Regions from separate parts of the Paenibacillus sp. FW104-T2 genome, predicted to be linked through region 3. Evidence: a T-box and tRNA genes for the amino acid it is inferred to sense, from the RefSeq annotation. Region 3 holds a T-box; the other regions hold tRNA genes.

Evidence for each region. A T-box is a leader RNA that pairs with one kind of tRNA and senses whether it is charged. The one in region 3 lies ahead of leuS (leucine--tRNA ligase), so its partner is inferred to be a tRNA-Leu.
Region 1: it has a tRNA-Leu gene. The T-box ahead of leuS (leucine--tRNA ligase) is inferred to sense a tRNA for this amino acid. The anticodon was not compared.
Region 2: it has a tRNA-Leu gene. The T-box ahead of leuS (leucine--tRNA ligase) is inferred to sense a tRNA for this amino acid. The anticodon was not compared.

What each region holds. Positions count from the first base shown of each region.
Region 1 is NZ_JBYTCE010000016.1:65,914-71,021, forward strand. It holds gene AC3WQ3_RS19680 (hypothetical protein) at 1-141, shown strand, start outside; gene AC3WQ3_RS19685 (hypothetical protein) at 260-478, shown strand; gene AC3WQ3_RS19690 (carboxymuconolactone decarboxylase family protein) at 604-933, shown strand; gene AC3WQ3_RS19695 (NlpC/P60 family protein) at 1,013-1,477, opposite strand; cyclic di-AMP (ydaO/yuaA leader) riboswitch at 1,483-1,614, opposite strand; tRNA gene AC3WQ3_RS19700 (tRNA-Leu) at 1,976-2,060, shown strand; gene AC3WQ3_RS19705 (alkaline phosphatase family protein) at 2,329-3,933, shown strand; gene AC3WQ3_RS19710 (X2-like carbohydrate binding domain-containing protein) at 4,426-5,108, shown strand, end outside.
Region 2 is NZ_JBYTCE010000003.1:158,541-163,648, forward strand. It holds gene urtD (urea ABC transporter ATP-binding protein UrtD) at 1-582, shown strand, start outside; gene urtE (urea ABC transporter ATP-binding subunit UrtE) at 560-1,255, shown strand; gene AC3WQ3_RS05435 (PAS domain-containing protein) at 1,291-1,947, opposite strand; gene AC3WQ3_RS05440 (Rha family transcriptional regulator) at 2,005-2,208, opposite strand; gene AC3WQ3_RS05445 (urease accessory protein UreF) at 2,466-3,167, opposite strand; tRNA gene AC3WQ3_RS05450 (tRNA-Leu) at 3,592-3,674, shown strand; gene AC3WQ3_RS05455 (glutathione peroxidase) at 3,810-4,286, opposite strand; cyclic di-AMP (ydaO/yuaA leader) riboswitch at 4,655-4,827, shown strand; gene AC3WQ3_RS05460 (hypothetical protein) at 4,946-5,108, shown strand, end outside.
Region 3 is NZ_JBYTCE010000002.1:42,600-47,707, reverse strand. It holds gene AC3WQ3_RS02980 (ComEA family DNA-binding protein) at 1-421, opposite strand, end outside; gene comER (late competence protein ComER) at 609-1,454, shown strand; gene leuS (leucine--tRNA ligase) at 1,435-3,879, opposite strand; T-box leader at 3,951-4,215, opposite strand; gene AC3WQ3_RS02965 (phosphotransferase family protein) at 4,310-5,108, opposite strand, start outside.

The DNA.
Region 1 (5,108 bases), on a different contig from region 3:
TTGTGTGAAGAGTTGTCCTTCGCTTGGAAAGAACAATTTACACCACATCAAGTGGAGTACCTTGAAGAACGTGTGATGTCCGCCAAAGTGCTTGATTTTTGGTTCGAGAAGAACGACAGCAAAGAGCACGCGCAGCGGTAACTTTCAGTCGGGACATTTTTCGAATGACATAACAGTCCAATACAGTCACGTGAGACCTAAATGACTCTTCATTTAGGTCTCTTTTTGTAAATTATTTTGGAACATAGGAGCCATAGACATGATTAGTGATGCAGAATTGGATGCACTGCGCTTATCGGGTGAAAAAGTAAGAGTGGTACGGGATGGTTTGGAGTCCAACGATGTAACAGGGATTATCGTTGCATGGGATGGGGAACAGGTGCTTATCCGTCGCCAGAACAGACGTGTGGTCAAGCTGGACCGCAGCTATCGCTATCAGCTCTTTAGCGAACCGCGCCAAAGCCCGGCTGATGAATAGAGCCGCTCTGGAGACGGATGCATGGAATTACCATGGATGGTTTGGCATAATTCCGACACTCGGGAGAGAAGATAGGTACAGCGAGAATTCGTAAACTTATCAGCCGAGAGGATGTGCGGGTAGCCATGACATTGATGAATGATAAGGTACATGCCTACAAGGATCAGATTGGAGAATTAAGCGATGTATTGCCTGGCGTAGTCAAAGCGTATCACGAATTTACGGGTGAATGCTTTCAGTCAGGTGCCATTGATGCCAAAACCAAGCAGCTGATTGCCCTCGGCATCGGATTGTTTGCCAATAACGAAGTATGTACGTTTTACCACGTAGAAGAGGCACGTGCGAAGGGCGCAACCGATCAGGAGATTATGGAGACGGTTGCGGTAGCCGGAGCAGTAGGCGGCGGTCACGCGCTGTCTCAAGGCGCAATGCGTGTGCAAAAGGCATTGCACTAAGGTTTCTCCTGCAAGTGAGCTGAATAACTAGACAGCAAAACAGGCTCTGGAATGATCCAGAGCCTGTTTCTTGTCCAACTTATATTTTTCCTAGCATCTTGTTATACATAAATTGTCCAGTCACCCGGCGTGCGGTAACGTAGCGAGTGTTGAAATACGGATTTGATAATTTGGTAATGCTGACACCTTTGCTGCTGGAAGCATGAGCGAATTGTCCGCCCCCGATGTATACGCCTGTATGCGAAATGCCGCTGCCTGAAGTGTTGAAGAATACCAGATCACCTGTGCGGATATTGGCTTTGGATACCGGAGTACCCGCCTTGGCCTGCTGCTGTGAAGTACGTGGCAAATCAATGCTATATTTTTGGAAGAGATATCTCATAAATCCAGAGCAATCAAACCCGGCCAGCGTCGTGCCGCCCCACTTGTAAGGAATTCCAGTCATGTTGTTAACGACGGTGTTGATACTGCTTGCCTCAGTGCTTGCTGCACCAGATGTGAATAGAACGGCTGCGCCAAAAATAGAAATGATCAGTTTTTTCAAAATCAATGTTCTCCCTTCGATGCCTACGGAGTTAGCTAAGGGTTCGGTAGAAGGTTCCCTATATTTCCTATGTATAAGAATAATTCACCCAAAATGGTTCCCCCGTTTTCAAACATGAAACTCGGCAAATGAATAATTAAGTTTTTGTAACCTTTTGAAACTATATTGCATAAATGCGTAATTGTCAAACCTTTCTTCCTTCTGCAATGTTAACGGAATTCAAGACTTTTTGTGAAAAATAGTAGTTCTCCATGTTTATTTATGATGACAAAAACGTAATTTGTGTTTCATCAGCACAGAAATTGGACAAATAAGTAAATTGGAGTATTAGAGGAGAGCACGGTTCATTCTCATCAGGGAAAGTCAGGTCTCGACCAGATTTTATAACTTTCGGTTATCGTAGTTTTATACCAAATCATTTAATTGTTGACACATTGAATTTCACATGATATATTATTTCTTGTCGCCGCGATAGATTATCTCGGAGATATACCATATGCGGTCGTGGCGGAATTGGCAGACGCGCACGGTTCAGGTCCGTGTGGGCTAACCCCCCGTGGAGGTTCGAGTCCTCTCGACCGCATCAATTCATACATGAGGTTTCTGATCTGCTTTTTCTGGCAGATTGGGGACCTTTTTGTTTTTTAAATACATTATAGATGCTGCAGTTCATCAAATGAGAAAAACAAAATAGCTGTATGCAAGTCGAGCTTCTGTTTGGAGCGCCGGCTGAAAAAGGATATTGTTGAACAATAGGCATTTCTTCAGGTCCCATTGCCTCTTGGCAAAAAGCACCTCGAATAACCCCAGGATTTTCAAGACAAAATGTACATAAATGGGGTGAATTGTCTATGAGGAAAAAAGGGATTCGGAAATTGCCTTGGATTTTGTTATTGGCCATGCTTATCGGATGTCAGAGCTCGAAACCTAAAGAACAGGATTTGATGCGGATAAATTCCGCTAATGGTAACAATGCGAAAAAAGTCATTTTCCTGATGGTGGACTCTTTAATGTATCAGGCGATCGACCAAGGAATCAGCAAGCAGGAGCTTCCTGTCTTACAATTTCTGATCAAGAACGGGCAATATTATAAAAATCTGGTCAGTTCTTTTCCCACGATGTCCGTCACGATCGACAGCTCCTTGCTTACCGGTGCATATTCGGACCTTCACCGTGTGCCGGGTCTGACTTGGTATTCTGCGGAATACAAAAAAATGATCATGTACGGAACCGGCCCGACGGAAGTGCTCAAACAAGGAGTGCACCCGGTAGTGACCGATGCTCTAATCCATTTAAACGGGAGTCATTTGAACAGGAATTTACCTACGATCTATGAGGATCTTGCCCGGCAAGGATTAAAATCGGGTTCAATCAACGGCCTGATATACAGAGGGATGTCCGCTCAAAAGCTGTCGATACCTCAATGGATTCAAGCAGCTGCTTCTTTACCCAAAGAGATTGATGTGAAAGGGCCGGACTTAATGTCCCTGGGTGCCTTGTCTAATCCGTTTCAAGGGATTAAAGACTTGCCGGATGGTCTAACGAAGCGAATGGGGATTCATAATGAATTTGCGATTGAAGCCTTAAAATATTTAATTCAATCCAATAAATTACCGGATTTTTTGTTTGTCTATTTACCGGATTTAGACCGGGAGTTACATAAGAAAGGCCCTACGGGACTTCGTGGAGTCAAGGAGTTAGATCAGCAGCTTCAATCCGTGTTGAAAACATTCGGTTCTCCGGAAAAAGCTTTGCAAGATGCCATCCTTATCATTGCGGGTGACAGCGGAATGACTCGTATTCTGCCTGAAGATCAGAATCCGGTCATTGATCTGCCCTCTTTGCTGGGAGATGCCAAAATTATGCGTCCGGGTGATGCTGTATCGAAGGAGGCTGAACTCATCCTTGCCGTCAATGAAACGATGGCCTATATATATTCATTGAAGGTGGACCGTTCCCTTAGAGATATAGCAAACCTGCTAAAGGATGATCCACGCATTGACTTTATTTCCTGGAAAGAGAACGAGTGGAATTACGCAGTTCAGGGATCCACAGGCAAACAGCTCAGATTTAAATCAGGAGGTAACCTGACCGATTCATACAACCAATCATGGACGGTTGAACAGGATGAAGAGGTACTGGACTTAAGCACAAACAAGGTTAAACATACATTGAAATACGATGAGTATCCGGATGTCCTGAAACGCTTGTCAAGCTCGCTCCGTTCACACCAAGGTGAATTTTTGGTTGTCACGGCCAAACCGGGCTATGAATTTACCAGTGGCAATTCACCAACGCACAAGGACGGAGGAGGCCACGGATCAATTCGTAAACAGGAATCGCTTGTTCCCTTGATTATCAGCGGAACAGACCAAAAGCCTGAGTATTTACGAATCGTGGATTTAAAAGATTATTTGCTTAACCTTTTGACCAAAAAGACTCAAAGAAACCAATAGTGCATTGATAAATAAACAGCTGGAGTAGCTCGTTCAAGGTATTCAGCTCGGTCGCACCGATACGAGGCAAGAAAAGCCACCTTGATATGCTCTTTAACTTCGAATTGCTGTTGTCTGATCGTATCTGTTGATTATAAGACCATCGGTATAGTTTATACTGGTGGTTTTTTGCGTTGATAAATACTGTACGTCATAACATTTTCCGAATAGATGACATCAACTTGCGCCAGTCCATATTGCTTCATTTGCGGCATCGGTTAATCCCCTAGGGCAGCCACTCCAACTTTCTTTAAGGTATAGATCCAGTGCTATTTGGAGAAATGCCTGTTTCTAGCCTGCTATGCCCCTGCTTTCAAGGTGAAATGTACGCTAAAAGGCGAAGTGTACCTATTCTGGAAATCGCGTATCCACTATTCTTTTCTCGTAAGGAAAGCGCTATCATTATGGATTTAAATTCATTATTTCAGAGGGGGTAGGGATGATTTGAAGCGAATGGGTAAACGGATGGCGATGGTTTTTCTGGTGTTCATCTTTGCAGCAGTTCAGTTTGGTTTTACAGGGACCAAAGGTCGTGTGGTTGAAGCAGCGGCGGAGAAAACATTGGCTGAGAAACCGTACATGGGCTGGAGCAGTTACAGTATGCAGGTGTATGACCCTTCCGTAAAATGGACATCAGCGGAGAGCATCAAGAAGCAATCGGATGCCATGCGCGAGAAGTTACAGGCTCATGGCTATGAATATATCAATATTGATGCAGGATGGAACGGAGATAATGATGAATACGGAAGACCGATTCCTAACCAAGAGCTGTATCCGAACGGATTCCAGGAGGTTATCGACTATGTTCATAACAATGGTCAGAAGATCGGGATCTATCTGATTCCCGGATTGTCCATTGATGCATACAATAAAAACCTCGAGATTTACGGAACAGGCGGAACTTGCCGAATGCAGGATATTGCATATCAGCCGCTTACCGTGATGGATGCTTGGAATGCGTATACCTACAAGATTGATTTTTCGAATCCATGTGCTCAGAAATACATCGATTCCATCGCAGATCTACTGGGCGAGTGGGGCATTAACTTTGTCAAATTCGACAGCGTGACACCAGGATCAGGCATTAACAATCTGAGCAGGGATGCACGAGGAGATGTGGAGGCTTGGTCCAAGGC
Region 2 (5,108 bases), on a different contig from region 3:
GAAGATGGCACAGAGCTGACACGTCTGAAGGAGCATCAGATCGTCCGGAAGGGTGTAGGACGCAAATTCCAGGCTCCGTCCATCTTCGGAGGCCTTACCGTACAGGAGAATTTGGCCTTGGCGGCGGAAAATCAGCGTTCACCGCTTCGGACTCTTGGTATTCCGCGGTTTGGGAAAATCAACACGGCAATGGAACAGGTCATAGAGCAAATTGGACTGCAAGACCGCGTGTATACACGAGCAGGAGCGCTTTCTCACGGCGAGAAGCAGTGGCTGGAAATTGGCATGCTGCTGCTTCAGGAACCGCGCGTATTGCTGCTGGACGAACCGGTTGCCGGGATGACGGACGAGGAAACGCATAAAACAGGCAGGCTGTTACAGGGGATAGCGCGTGAACGTTCGGTCGTGGTTGTGGAGCATGATATGGAGTTTGTCCGTGAGTACGCGGCGAAAGTGACCGTGATGCATGAAGGGAAGCTGTTGAAGGAAGGTACCATGGCTGAGGTGCAGGAAGATCCTAGGGTGGCCGAAGTCTACTTGGGAAAAAGGAGGGATGACTATGCTGTCGCTGCAACGAATTGAATCCGGCTACGGGGAAAGTAATGTGCTGCGTGGTGTTAATCTGGATGTCCTGCCTGGACAGGTGGTCTGCCTAATGGGCCGGAATGGTGTCGGCAAAACGACGCTGATGAAAACGTTGATGGGCCTGCTCAAAACGAGGAAGGGGGCCATCCACTGGAAAGGGCAGGATATATCCGCTTTGGAACCTGCCAAACGTGCCAAGGCAGGCATTGGATATGTTCCTCAGGGTCGTGAGATTTTCCCTCAGCTCACGGTAAAGGAAAATCTGCTGCTCGGCCTGGAGACATCTGCGCCTGGGGTGAAGACGTTTCCTGAAGATGTGCTTGCGATGTTTCCGGTCCTTGCGACCATGTATGGACGACAGGGCGGTGATCTGAGTGGTGGCCAGCAGCAGCAGCTTGCCTTCGCACGAGCGCTTGCCTCAAGGCCTGGACTATTGCTGCTGGATGAACCAACGGAAGGCATACAGCCTTCCATTGTCGAGGATATTCGGCAGGTCATTCTGCAAATCAAGGCGAAGGGCGACATTTCCGTGCTGCTCGTCGAGCAGAGCATTGATTTTGTGCGTGGGGCTGCGGATTTTATCTATGTCATGGACAAGGGAGCAATTGCGCTGCAGGGATCACCTGAGGAATTGGATATGTCTCAATTTGAACACCACCTGTCCGTATAGGAGAGGTGGTTATTTTTCGCTTTTTTTTGCTTTGCTCAGGAGCGTTTATCCAAAATGTTGGAGTACTTCGGGTATAGCCTGCGGATGCAGTCCGGACAGATGTCGTGTGTAAATTCTGCGTGGGTATGTTTCTCCAAATAACCTTCGACTGAATTCCAGACGTCCTGCTCGTCCTTAATCTGTTTGCAGACGGCGCAAATGGGAAGCAGGCCGCGTAGTGTTCGTACTTCGGATAGAGCCAGCTTCAATTGCTGTTCAATTCGCTTCTGTTCCGTGATGTCTGTATGCGAGATCAGAGCGAGTCCCATCGGAGAAGGAGGATCCGTCTGATTCAAGGGGGTAAGCTCCAGCCTGAACCATCGAAGCTCCAGGTTCGCAGACTGTACGGTGATGTCATATGTATGGCAGTGAACAAAGGGATGTTGAATCTTCTCTAACTTCTGAATAATCGATGAATTCTCCGTTTCCTCTTCCTGGGCTGCCCATATCTGCAGCAGCTGAAGATAATGAAACGTTTCGCAAGAAGATCGGTGGGCGTCGGATTTTTTGTATTTCGAGAGATGCAATCGCCCGAGTCCGTTCTGCCATGCGGTATTGCAGCTGCGGATTCTCCAGTCGCGGTCGACGATGATGAGTTGATGACGTAAGGATTGAAAGGATAACCTTTCAAGGTCAGTTGTAAAGAAGCTCATGAATAGGCCCTCCTTGGCAATCAGTTAAAGGATCGGGACGGCAAGGTAATGGCGGTGTCATCGTAGTTCATCCGAAATTTGCAAAATGTCTGCGACCTGGTTTCGGAAACGGGTGGCTTTTCGTGTGCCATGGATGAGATTGGATAAACGATACGGCGGGATGTCGTGCTTCTCGCAGAAGGTTTTCTGGTCCATCTGTAGCTCCGTTAAGCGGCGTTTGATGGCCCATCCGAACGGAGTCACGGGTTTCTTTTTGTTCAAAAGGGTTCACCCCTCATAGAAGTATTTCAACCCGCCTTCGGCTGTGTATAATAGTGGGAGATGCGAGCTGTTCATTACATTATATACGTATTTACGTCATGTAACAATTATAAACGATGAAAAATAGTGTATTTATAACAAATAATGACGTAATAACGTGATTTTCTATAGGCATACGTGAAAAAGCACGTCAGCAAGGAGGTTGCTGCGTGCTTTTTCGTTTGGGGAAATATGAGGGGAGCTTGGAGTCGGTAAGATTAGGCGCGATAAGCATGCAGCCCTGCGCCAAGCATGTGGAAGCTGGGGAACAACGATTTCATGGACATTGAGGTTGGCTGTGCCGGTCCATCCGCAGCGGAGGCGCTAACGGTATTCCATTCATGCTCCAGGTCTGCGGCCAGGCGAACCAGCAGTTCCTGGGTTGCTTCGTTATGCATGGGGAGGACTTTGGAGGCTTCGGTTATGCATGCATTCATGGCTGAGTGCAAGTAACCCATTACCGCTTCCTCGACGGGGATATCGAGGTAGTGGTTGATCCAGGCGTGAACAGTAGAGAGGCAGCCAACAGACTCGTATTTGGCAAGGGTGTGTTCGAGCTGGCTGAATTCAATCCAGGGGTGGAGAGCCCGGGCCAGCTTGATCAGTCTTTTGCCCATGGCAGCAGCTTGCTCCCTTTGATCAGAAGGAGTCCGCTGAACGTGAACCAACTTGTCAATGAGTGCTGTTCGCCATGTGTCATTATGATCTGTTGCGCTGTAGATACCTTTAATCGCCATGCCCTCAAGTCGAACGATACTGGGATGCAGCTGGCAGCGCATGAAGGATTCCAGATCATCGGCATTTCGGATGCTGCCTTCAGCAATGTGTACATCCATGCCAAATGAATGGGTGAAACCTCCGACATGAATGGAGGAATCAAGCAGTTTGACATAATCGAGCAGCTTATTCCCACGGTTCACGGTCTTTCGCCTCCTATGTTCGTAAAATGTTATATTATATAACATTAATATTGGTTTCCGAATGCTTTTATGTTTAAAATCCGAATTATATGATATATATAATCACATAAATATCCGTATTTTGTCAATGGTTTCTTGTTTTTAAGCTTTAATTATATTTAAATGTTATATTTTATTACTTATATTAGTTGTAATCTCAAAATACAATGTTATGTATATGATATGTTTTCTTGTGAAGAGCTACAATTAAAAATGAAGATGTATAAAAGATTTGAAATTTAATGTATGCAGCAGTCAAAAGATCATGACGATAAAAACCGATATTTGGAGGAAAAACACAGGTGCAAAGTAGTTTTAATAAAAGTGCTTTACTTTTATATTGAGATCCTGTATAATCAATTTTGTTGCCGATTATTTACGACATGCGGTCGTGGTGGAATGGCAGACACGCTATCTTGAGGGGGTAGTGGGCGTATGCCCGTGGAGGTTCGAGTCCTCTCGACCGCATCATATTGTACGACAAGAAGAGGTTTTCCGAATATGGAAAACCTCTTTTTGCGTTTGGAGAAACATAAAAAAGGCCATTCACACAGAACCGGACTTTCTCTGGTTCCATGTTAATTATGGCCTCTCCATGTTGATCTATTTCAGCAGTTTCTCAATATCAGCTTCAATCTGGTCAGGAGTGGTTTTTGGAGCATAACGCTTCACGACCCGTCCGTTCTGATCAACGAGGAATTTGGTGAAGTTCCACTTGATGGCTTTGGATCCGAGCAGTCCCGGTGCCTCTTTTGTCAGGTGCTGAAATAGAGGGTGAGCGCTTGAACCATTAACATCAATTTTCTCAAACATAGGAAAGCTTACACCGTAATTCATCTGGCAGAACTCAGCAATATCGTCGGAAGATCCCGATTCCTGAGCGAATTGGTTGCTTGGGAAACCCAATACTTCAAACTGCCGGTCTTTGAATTTGTTGTAGAGTTCCTGTAAGCCTTCAAATTGCGGGGTCAGACCACATTTGCTTGCCGTATTTACAATCAGCAGCACCTTGTTGCGATAATCGGACATCTCGACTTCCTGGCCCCGAAGGGTATTGACTTTGTAGTCATAAACGGACATGATCAGTCGCCTCCATATCGTATAATGGGTTAATAATTCCTATAGTTATATTATATTGCTTACAATTAGATAATGCAAAACTAATTAAGTAAATTCCTATGTTTACTTACAGATATCTAAAATTACAACCGTTTTTCATAAGGACGAGAATTAGTGAGATTCACAGAGATGGATGGAGAATGGATTGGTTGTAAGCGATATCATTGATATGTAATGCCTTAAATTCGTCCATTCGGTGATCTGACCGGACTTTACACTAACATGTCGCGGGTGTATGATTCATATCGTAATTTCTAATTCAATTAAACTTAACATGAACAACGAAACAAACGATAATATCGCTCTGGTCAATACATGAAACAGGAACGATGTTTTAATCGCTGAGTTTCCATTCATTCATGGGTGGGAAACGGGGGAACCAATCGGAAAGGCTGTCATTGCAGCTAATCCATGGGGTGAATTTTTCGGTGCAAGCCGGAAATAGGGCGACTCTCGCGCCCGAATCCGTCAGCTAACCTCGTAAGCGTTAAAGGGAGAGGCAACAAGCCGTACGCATATTCATGGCGTTTTCGTCATGGGTTATTCAAGAAGCGTTCGGGAGGCCTTGGTCCCCCACGCTTCTTTTTTGTTGTCTTTTCACGCCAAGGGAGGAACGAATGATGGATAATGAGATGATTCTAGTAACAGCACCGAATGAAGCAGGACGCAAGTTTATCAAGCTGTTGATGTACAAAAAAATGCCGTTTGCCGTTCTGACCAACAGTGCAGGGGAAGAACGGAAGCTCCGCAGAATCGGAGTGGAGAACGTCATTCGCATGAATA
Region 3 (5,108 bases):
AAGCAGGTGCAGTATTAACATCAATTTTACCATTATCGATATCCTGTACCGGCTGAGCAGTTTGGATATTTTCTTGTCCAGCTTCCGCAGCAGGTGCCGCTGCCGTTGACGAAGCAACCTCTGGTTCGTTTGACGCGCTATTTGAACCGGCCTCTTCATCGACAGGTTTTCCCTGTTCAGTTTCCTTCGAATCAGCAACATCAACAGCTTTCTTCGCATTTTCATCCGCAGTAACCTTTACTTCGCCTTGACCCAAAACAGCCGACTGCACAGCAGAGGGATCCTGCTCTTTCGTCGGCGTCTCGGTGCCGAGCTGCATGGGTTCCCAGCCAGAAGGCGGCTGTTCACTTTTGCCCGACCATAATATGAATATACTTCCTATCACCGCAGCAGCAATGGCTACTCCCTGTTTCCATTTCATGATTCCCACACCTCTCCCTGTCTTCAAAATAAATATTCTGAACACGGGCGGTGCTTCCGAACCGTTAAATGTTGCTGGTGAAATCAAAGCTTTGCTTTTTTCATGTCATGTCATACAAGTCCTGGTGCATAGACTAGAAGGAACGAACTGCGCCAGTACCGTAAAGCATGAAAGGAGGCCTGAAACAATGAAGGTTGGATTTATCGGAACCGGCAGCATGGGAAGCCTGCTGATCTATGCCTTGATTCAATCCGGAGCACTTGAGCCCCGGCAGATCGCCGCAAGCAATCGGACCCCTTCCAAAGTGCGTCAGTTATCCCTCCGTTATCCCGGTCTGCATGAATCACAGAGCAATCGGGAAACTGTCATCCGAAGCAACATCATATTTCTATGCGTGAAACCACTCGAATTCAAGCATGTTATTGACGACATTCTGCCTGTTGTAAATTCCAATCATATCATCGTCTCGATTACGAGTCCCGTGCAGCTGCGCCATCTGGAATCTTCACTTCCTTGCAAAGTCTCCAAGATCATCCCCAGCGTTACACACCAGGTCGGCAGCGGAGCATCCCTGTGCATTCATGGCGAACGCATGACCCCTGAAGACCGATCCGTTCTGGAGGGACTTCTCAGTCACTTCAGCAGACCTTACCAAGTCGATGAAGCCTGCACGCGGATCACATCCGACTTTTCCAGCTGCGGACCTGCATTCATATCCTTCTTTCTGGAACAATGGATCGAGAGTGCTGTCAAACTAACAGGGATCAAACGCGCAGACGCCTGCGCTCTTGCAGGTGAAATGCTCCTCGGAACAGGCAAGCTGCTGACGGAAGGAGGATATACACCCCAAGAGCTCCAGGCTCGCGTTGCCGTTCCCGGTGGCATTACCGCCCAGGCACTTGCTTTAATGAAAAACAGTCTGGACGGTGTTTTTGACAGCCTTATCCATACAACCCACGACAAGTATGAAGAAGACTTGTTAAAGCTGGATGAAGTATTTAGAGCCGGTGAAATTAACCGGCAACAATATTAACAAGTTTGCCTGGAACGGCAATGACCTTGCGAATGGTCTTGCCTTCCAGAGCCTGTTTGACAGGCGCCAGTTCCATTGTAAAGTCTTGCATGCCCTGTGCATCGAGATCTTTGGCAATCGTTGCCCGGGTTACGATTTTGCCGTTGACCTGTACAACAATCTCCACTTCAGCATCTACCGTCATGGATTCATCATACTCCGGCCAAGCTACGTAGGAGATGCCTCCTTCATGTCCAAGACGGCTCCACAATTCTTCCGCCATGTGCGGTGCCAGCGGGGACAAGAGCTGTACGAAGTTTTCCATCGCTTCACGTGGCAATGTATCAGCTTTGTAAGCATCGTTGATGAAGATCATCAACTGGCTGATCGCTGTGTTGAAACGCAGATGTTCCAGATCATCCGTAACTTTTTTGATCGTTTTGTGAGCTGTGCGTTTGAATTCTTCCGTTCCGCCATCCACAGTGATTTTGTCGTTGATTGCTCCAGTATCCTCGTTGATGAAGAGACGCCATACGCGTGACAGGAAGCGGTACATGCCTTCTACCCCGTTAGCATTCCACGGTTTGGTAGCTTCCAGTGGTCCCATAAACATCTCATAGAGACGCAGTGTATCGGCTCCGAATTCATTCACAATTTCATCCGGGTTAATGACATTACCACGGGATTTACTCATTTTCTCATTATTGGTTCCCAGAATCATACCCTGGTTCACCAGTTTGTGGAATGGCTCCTTGGTATTCACCACGCCCAGATCATACAACACTTTGTGCCAGAAACGAGCATACAGCAGGTGAAGCACGGCATGCTCGGCTCCCCCGATGTACAGGTCAACCGGCAGCCACTGCTGCTGTTTCTCCTGGGAGATCAGCTCTTTGTCGTTGTGTGGATCGATAAAGCGCAGATAGTACCAGCAGCTTCCCGCCCATTGTGGCATCGTGTTGGTCTCGCGGCGGGCTTTCATTCCCGTTTCTGGGTCCACCGTATTTACCCACTCCGTTACGTTCGCCAGTGGAGACTCCCCAGTACCTGAAGGTTTGATCTGATCGATATCCGGCAGCAGCAAAGGAAGTTGATCTTCCGGTACCGTCTTCATTGTTCCATCTTCCAGGTGTAGAATTGGAATCGGCTCACCCCAGTAACGCTGACGACTGAACAACCAATCGCGCAGGCGATACGTTGTTTTCCCTTGCCCCTTACCATTCTCTTCCAACCATGCGATCATTTTCGCAATCGCTTCTTCGTTATTCAGTCCGTTCAGGAAGTCGGAGTTCACATGCGGTCCGTCGCCGGCATACGCCTCTTGTGTTACGTCCCCACCCTGGATAACTTCAATGATGTCCAGACCGAACTGCTTCGCAAATTCCCAGTCCCGACCATCATGACCTGGAACCGCCATAACCGCTCCTGTACCGTATCCTGCGAGCACATAATCCGCAATCCAGATAGGCAGCTTTGCACCATTAACCGGATTGATCGCATAGGCACCAGTGAATACGCCTGTTTTTTCTTTGGCCAGATCCGTACGTTCCAGATCACTCTTGCGAGCAGCCTGCTCCTGGTAAGCCTTAATGGCTTCACGCTGTTCTGCTGTCGTAATTGCATCGACCAATTCATGCTCAGGAGCAAGAACGGCAAAGCTTGCACCGAACAGGGTATCCGCACGTGTTGTAAACACTTTAATAACTTCTTCACTGCCCTCAATGGCGAATATAACCTCTGCACCTGTGGATTTCCCAATCCAGTTGCGCTGCATATCCTTGATGCTCTCGGACCAATCCAGCTCTTCCAGATCTTCCAGCAAGCGCTCTGCATATTCCGTGATTTTCAGTACCCATTGACGCATCGGTTTGCGTACAACCGGATGACCACCGCGCTCACTTTTGCCGTCAATAACCTCTTCGTTAGCCAGTACCGTACCCAGCGCTTCACACCAGTTAACCGGCACTTCATCTACGTATGCCAGGCCTTTTTTGTACAACTGGATGAAGATCCATTGTGTCCATTTATAGTATTCAGGGTCTGTTGTGCTGATCTCACGATCCCAGTCGTACGAGAAACCAAGGGACTTGATTTGACGACGGAAATTGTCGATGTTGCGGAATGTAATTTCCCGCGGGTGCTCGCCCGTGTCCAGAGCGTGCTGCTCAGCAGGCAAGCCGAAAGCATCCCAGCCCATCGGATGCAGCACATTATAACCACGCATACGTTTGAAACGGGAAACGATGTCTGTTGCCGTATACCCTTCCGGGTGACCTACGTGCAGACCTGAACCGGATGGATAGGGGAACATGTCGAGTGCATAAAACTTCGGTTTACCCGGGTCTTCACCTGTTTTAAACGTTTTGTTCTCATCCCAATACTGCTGCCAACTTTTCTCCATAACCTGCGGCTGATAGCCGTGCTTCGGCTGGTGATTTTCACTCATCTATTGTTCCTCCTCTTGGTTATTCACTTTTATTGCAACAAAAAAACCTCAGCATCCATAGCGTTTGCAGCGCTAGGGACGAGAGGTTGAATTCCCGTGGTACCACCCTAGTTAGCGGACGAACGTGCTTCGTCATCCACTCCCTTTGGACCTGTAACGGCGGTTAACCGATGCGGATTTCCATTCCTGAACGAATGCCAAACATTCAAGCACAGGATGGTGTAATCACCGCATTTCTCCAAGGCGAGTTCGTGAAATACTGTCAATCGGCTTGCACCAACCGCCGACTCTCTGTCATGTACAGGACCCACTACTGTTCCTTATCATCGAAATATGTATACAATATCGGGACCATTATATAAAAAAGCAAGACTAAAGTCAATATTGCTTGGTTTTTGACTATAGATAATGCTGTTCTTCCCCATTCGGCCTAGGACATTCGAAATCGCTCGATTCCTTCTTCCAAGTTATTAATTGCCCACTGAATGTGTTCCTGGTTATCATATTGTCGATATTCGCATTCAATCCACAGGATCAGATCAAAATACAGATCGTACAAGCTTCTCCGTTTTCGTTCACTCTCCGTTGTGATGACCCTACCATAACCCTTTACAAACCCTGGTGTATAATTAAAATGACTGAAGTAGTGCTCCATCAGGGGATCCGCCCAAAGGCAACGCTCAAAATCAATAATGGCTGTAATCTGCCCCTGTTCCACAAACACATTGCCATCCCACAGATCCCAGTGAATGAGTACCGGCTCGTTGACATCACTCAGTACATCCGATTTCTCTCTTATCAATTGGGCAAGCTCATCATAATCCATAGGAAGTTTTACGCCAGCCTCTCTACCGTCGGTGAGCAGATCATCCATCAGACTCAAAAACGCTTCCTTCCAAGTGTTATACTTTGGTTTCTTTTCTGAAAAATAGCCAAACTTTTCACCTTTGATCTCATTGATCCGGCGATTGAATGCACCAAGCTGCTCTTCGATCTCTGCCTGCTCTGCTGCACTATACTGATCCTTGACCTTGTTATAAGGCGTGCCAGGCATATATTCCATCATAAAATACTCCGCCGGAGCAAGACTGCATGTTGTATCACACGCTAATACACGGGGGACCGGTACATCTCGAAGCTCTCCCACGAGACGCAGTGCCTGAACTTCCGCCATCAGAAGATCCTGCTCACAACGCAATGGTTTACCAACCTTGGAAGGAGCGATTTTG